Gloeothece verrucosa PCC 7822: one gene and its partner. The protein of the gene in region 2 binds, or shares a complex with, the protein of the main gene of each other region. Links are inferred from orthologs where the notes say so. Each region holds a gene or a part of one and is shown on either strand. Other genes may lie near its edges.

Region 1 (2,855 bases), 1.3 Mb from region 2 along the record:
AGTATGATAAAAAATCACAGAACGGTATTGTTCTCCCCGGTCTGGGCCCTGATGATTTAAGCTAGTGGGGTCATGAATTTTCCAAAACACCTCCAACAATTCCTCATAACTAATCTGTTGAGGGTCGTATTCTACCTGTACTACTTCAGCATGACCGGTAATTCTGGCACAGACATCAAGATAGGAGGGGTTAGGGAAATGTCCCCCCATATAGCCCACAGAAGAGGAAACAATCCCCTTACAGGCGCGAAAGGCGGCTTCTACTCCCCAAAAACATCCTGCTCCAAAAGTGGCTTTTTCAGTGTTTTGATTGGTTGTTGATGGTTGGCTCATTCTCTCTCGAAATTTACTTGCTTGAAGTCGGTTTACTTTGCGTGGTTGATGGTGTCGGGGCGGCGGGTGAGGTGGTCCTCTCAGAGGCCGGTCTTAAAACTTTTTTATAATCTAATATCCGAATCAATGTACCTTCTTTAGGCAAATCTTGCCGTTTAATCAGCAGTTGATTGTCCGGAATGTTGCGAACATTCATTCCCTCTACTAACTTCAAAAAGTTATCTAACGGCGCAATATCACAAGCCGCTTTATCGGCTGCCGTCGTCATATATTGAGTAGGAATGACAATTTTCGGGTCTAAAATCTCCATGGCCTGTTTGGCCTCTTGTGCATTATACGCTTTCGGTCCGCCACCAACCGGGATAAAGGCCAAATCCGGAGAACCCATCAAAATTTTTTGTTCTATGGCAATAGGTGCGGCCGCCCCACCTAAATGTAGAACTCTGATTCCTCCTTGATTCCAGCGCCAAGCCACATTGGTGCCAAACTGTCGCCCGCCCTTGCGATCATGATCAATCCCTATGCCTTGAATCCTAAAACCTCTAATTTCATAGACTCCAGGTTCATACAACACTCTAGGATTACCGGGTAATTTTTCGGCGGCTCCTTCATCCCAAAGTTGACTACTAATTAACACCAGGTCCGACTCTACCCTAGGCAAACGATAGCCGGCTGTACAGCCAATGCTTCGGAAAGGATTCACTAAAATTCTTAGACCACTACCGGATAGCAAAAAACAGGTATGACCAAAATATTGTACTAACAGAGAGTTACTTGGCTGGGTTTGTCCTTGTGCCTTTTGCCAGTTTGAGGTTAATAAGCTGCTGGCTGCTGCAAAAATGCCGGCACCTCCGTAGTAAATCACCTGTCGTCTTTTCATAGAGCGGATTATTAATTATAAAATTAATTGTTAAGAGATGGATTCTAGAAAGTTTCGTAACAATTGTTTACCTGATTGGGTTAAGATACTTTCTGGATGAAATTGGACTCCTTGAATGTGGGGATAGTTCCGATGACGAACTCCCATGACTGTGCCATCTTCTACCCAAGCGGTAATCTCTAAGACATCGGGCATAGTTTCTCGTTCAATCACCAGACTATGATAGCGAGTGGCACTAAACGGATTATCCAATTTTTGGAAGACACCGATGCCGTTATGATAAATTTCTGAGGTTTTTCCGTGCATCAACACCGGGGCCGAGATAATTTTACCCCCAAATACTTGCCCAATACTTTGATGTCCTAAACAAACCCCTAAAATGGGCAGTGTTGGTCCAAGTTGAGCAATGATATCCATAGAAATCCCCGCATCTTCGGGACGGCCAGGACCCGGGGAAATAACCACAGCATCTGGATTGAGATGTTTAATTTTTTCGAGGTCTATAAGATCATTACGATACACTTGGATTTCTGAGGCAAGCGGGATTTCCGTTCCCAGTTCCCCCAAATATTGAACTAAATTATAGGTAAAACTATCGTAGTTATCTATGACAAGAATCATTTAATTATCCAGCACAGGAAATAAAGGTCATCATCGGGGGAATTAAAACAAAACTGGCCACTAATAGAGCCGCAAGGGCCGCAATGAGTACCGCTCCTGCCGCACAGTCTTTAGCAATTTTAGCCAGTTCATGATAGGATTGCCCGACTGTCAGGTCTACCACCGACTCTAAAGCGGTATTTAATAATTCTAATACCATCACTAAAGCACAGGTAACAGCGATGATTGCCATTTCTACGGGGCTGACTTTAAAAAAGCCGCCTAAACTCAGAGCGACAATGGTAAGGGCCACATGAATTCTAAAATTTCGTTGAGTAGCAAAAGCATAAGACACTCCCGCCCAAGCATACTTAAAACTAATTAATAAATTCGACGCGACTTGCCAAGCATATTCATGTCTCAGTTCATTTGAGGCTTCAATGAAGTTGCGGGAGCCGATGGCGTTAGAAGGAAGATAGGGCATGGTAGACACGTGACCATTGGTTGATTGAGATATTCTTATTTTAGATTTCATAAATCGATTACCTGTTAGTTAAAAAAAGTTTTTTCTTTATTTAATGATTTGTATTTGTTCCCTCAAAAAAATTGGCTTTAATCCTGATGCAACAGGGGTAAATGGTTTAACAATATTTCCTGTTGAGAAAGCATTGCCATGAGGCTTTCATCATCGGGATGGTCCCAACCCAACAGATGCAAAAATCCGTGAGCCGCTAAATTGGCCAATTCTCGAGTTAATGAATGTCCTTGTTCGGTTGCCTGTCTTGAAGCCGTTTCTACCGAGATAATAATATCTCCTAGATATAAAGGTTCATCGGAAAACTCGTCAATTTGATAGGGAACCTCTACTTCTAAGGCAGCAAAAGCTAATACATCTGTCGGTTGATTTTTGTGACGATATTGAGCGTTGTAATACTGAATTTCTTGATCGTCTGTCAATCGCAAACTTAACTCATAGCTGTCTGATGAAGGCAGAGCCGCCACCAGCATCTCTAGCCAAATTTGAAACCAACTCTCCCAAGTC
Region 2 (3,021 bases):
TGGCCAAAGAACTCGGCAGAGAAAAAGAATATTTATTGTATCTTCAAAAAAGAGAAAAAAACTAGATCTATTGTAAGTAGTCGGACATAAATAAAGCACTCTATATAAAGAATTGTAAAATGGCTACAATTACCCCACACCCGACACCCGACACCCGACACCCTAACCTCACAGTTAACTTGATTTTTGTCCAGGTACTTATTCCCCCAACAGCCGCCTCAAGGAAGCAAACCAAGGAATATAAGTTGCGCTATCTCTAGCTAATATTGTAAAGTGACTGATCATTAAAAATATCTAAATTTTTTTCAAACAGTGTATCTTGCTGTAATTGCTTTTGGTTCTAACGATAACGCTAAATCCAACTTAGTCAAGGGATTAAAGACTCTAGCCCAAAAAGTACGGATTTTAGCCCTGTCTCCAGTTTATGAAAACCCCGCCATTGGTCATCACACTAGCCCTCCCTATCTCAATGGTGCTTGTTTAATAGAAACAAATTTACCCCCCCTCAAGCTTTACGAGCAGGTTTTACGCCCGACAGAAGACGAATTAGGCCGCATTCGCGCAAAATCTGGGAAAGCCAAATGTTCCATCGACTTAGATCTAGTTCTCTATGAGCAAGAAATCTTACAATTACCTAAGCTACAATTGCCAGCACCGGATATTTTACGTTATGCCTATGTAGCAGTACCTCTAAGCTTTCTCGTTCCTGATTGGATTCACCCCCTAACTCAAGAAACAATGGCTCAAATCGGCAATCGGTTTTCTCAAGAAAAAGCAAGTTTTTATCATCATACAGAGGTTAACGCCGCTATCGCTAGTGAGATCTTTACCCCAACCTCCTCAACCCGACAACCCTTGTATTGGCAAAAGCTGCCCCTCAACAAACGTAGCGGCTCACAAGTTTTTGAAACCTTATTTCTTCATCCTCAAGATAAAATTCACAAGATAGCGACCCTTCTAGAAAGTCCCGGCAATTCAAATAGTTCCCAGTTAGCTCGATATTCCATTTGTGCCGGTTCGCCTCGGGTAATTAACGGTCAACCTCAAGTCTGGACTCCCGCAGTGGGAGATATTCTGCCTTTCTTGCGGCGTTTGCTCGATTCTGCTCACCACAATACCAGTCTACCCGCTATAGTCCCGCCGGAACTGCCTTTTAGCGGTGGTTGGTTAGGATGGCTTGGCTATGACTTAGCCACAGAAATTGAACAATTACCCGAATATAAAGCAGATCCTCTGCCTTTTCCTATAGCTTACTGGTATGAACCAGACTCTTTTGCGGTTTTAGACCATCAGCAGCAAATACTCTGGTTAGCGGCTAGTGATTCCCCTCAACTCGAGGTGATGGAAAAGCGGCTAGAGAAAGCGGCTCAAAAAATAGAAGACCCTCGCCTAAACCTTTGTTCTACTCATCCGGTGACTCCTATTTTTCAGATGAATCAACAAGAGTATATAGCGGCGGTACAGAAAGCGAAAAAATATATTCAAGCGGGCGATATTTTTCAGGCTAATTTATCACTAAGGTTTGAGGCCCATACAGTTTTTGATAGTTGGTCAATCTATCGAGCATTACAGAAGATTAACCCCTCTCCTTTTGCGAGTTATTGGCAAACACCTTGGGGAGCGATGATAAGCTGTTCTCCTGAACGATTAATACAGCGAACAGGACAGCAGGTTCAGACTCGGCCCATTGCAGGAACGCGAGCGCGGGGCGTTACTCCTACGGAAGATGAACAGTTAGCCGAAGAGTTAATTGCCAATATTAAAGAAAGAGCAGAACACATCATGCTCGTTGATTTGGAACGCAATGATTTAGGTAGAGTGTGTCAGTGGGGAACGGTAAAAGTGGATGAACTTTTGACCATTGAGCGTTATAGTCATGTCATGCACTTGGTTAGTAATGTAGTGGGTACTCTACACCCGAATTCGGACACAGTAGACTTGATTAGAGGGGTATTTCCTGGCGGGACGATTACCGGTTGTCCTAAAGTTCGTTGTATGGAAATAATTGAAGAACTTGAACCGGTAAAGCGTAATTTATTTTATGGTTCCTGTGGTTATCTTGATTGGCGTGGAAATTTGGATTTAAATATTTTGATTCGGACTCTACTTTATAGTGATCTCAAAGATTGCTCAGGGGCAATAGTTTGGGGACAAGTGGGTGCAGGAATTGTGGCAGATAGTGACCCCGAAAAAGAATGGTATGAGTCTCTACATAAAGCACAAGCTCAACTGAATGCTTTAAATTTGGCTGAAATCTTTTACCATTCAACATTCTAGCCTTATTAAGAATGAGGGGGTTTTTGCTTAGACCAATCTCGCCAAGCTTTAGAACTACGAATAGCGATCCATAAGAGTAAAAGCGCAATTAATCCCCCATTTTCAGGCGCTTTAAAGGCAAAAAGCACCAAAAAAACACAGAGAATATCCTCTAAACACACAACCCAGATCGGAATTCCCCGCAGACGAAAAAACCACCCCGCTTGCACCAGTTGTAACAATAAAGCAAAAAGACCTCCTACCATCCCAAGCACCCACAGAGGTCTAAACTCTAGTTCAAGGATATGGGCAACGCTAAGACTCATTAAAGCCCCTACCATAGGACTAAACAGAACCTCAACAACTTGAAGAACCCGTTGTCCTAATAAATATTTTGAGCCAAATAACTCAAACAGTGACCAACTGATGAGTATGGTTAATAAAACCCGAGGATTAATCTGAGACAGCAAGGGCAGTTGATTCCACATTTGGCTATGCAACAGGCCAATAATCAACAAAGGCAAGGCAATTCTCATCCCTGCCGCAGCAGATGCTGAAAGAGCAGCTAAAAGTCCTATAATCATGACCTTGTTGCCAGCGAGAGTTTTCTCTAGTTTACTTGATGCACCGATATCACTATCAGTAGAGAGACAGTACATATACATAATTAATAAAAATAAACTGTAACAATTTATACCAAAAAATATGTTTAAATAAAAATAGAACTAATCGAGAATTAATCAACGGGGATCACGAAAAACCAAA

The links. Proteins that work in one complex are often made in the same cells at the same time.
Region 1: the proteins of CYAN7822_RS20980 (region 2) and CYAN7822_RS27150 are in contact, whole or in part, in a solved structure (PDB 8RP0), measured with the Escherichia coli proteins. The link is inferred for Gloeothece verrucosa PCC 7822 from one-to-one orthologs.

Annotation. Positions count from the first base shown.
Region 1 is NC_014501.1:6,037,531-6,040,385, forward strand. The notes cover bases 40-2,855. They hold CYAN7822_RS27150 (anthranilate synthase component II), read right to left. Parts: upstream 1,835-2,855; coding sequence 1,244-1,834; downstream 40-1,243. Other genes in these bases: msrA (peptide-methionine (S)-S-oxide reductase MsrA), read right to left, coding at 40-333; CYAN7822_RS27145 (MBL fold metallo-hydrolase), read right to left, coding at 347-1,213; CYAN7822_RS27155 (diacylglycerol kinase), read right to left, coding at 1,839-2,348; ybeY (rRNA maturation RNase YbeY), read right to left, coding at 2,426-2,855. Outside these bases: more of msrA, read right to left, coding at 1-39. UniProt on the Escherichia coli protein: Part of a heterodimeric complex that catalyzes the two-step biosynthesis of 4-amino-4-deoxychorismate (ADC), a precursor of p-aminobenzoate (PABA) and tetrahydrofolate.
Region 2 is NC_014501.1:4,708,484-4,711,504, forward strand. Bases 26-3,007 are described here. They hold CYAN7822_RS20980 (anthranilate synthase component I), read left to right. Parts: upstream 26-738; coding sequence 739-2,277; downstream 2,278-3,007. Other genes in these bases: CYAN7822_RS20975 (N-6 DNA methylase), read left to right, coding at 26-65; CYAN7822_RS37830 (hypothetical protein), read left to right, coding at 120-260; CYAN7822_RS20985 (DUF4126 domain-containing protein), read right to left, coding at 2,283-2,840. Outside these bases: more of CYAN7822_RS20975, read left to right, coding at 1-25. UniProt on the Escherichia coli protein: Part of a heterodimeric complex that catalyzes the two-step biosynthesis of 4-amino-4-deoxychorismate (ADC), a precursor of p-aminobenzoate (PABA) and tetrahydrofolate.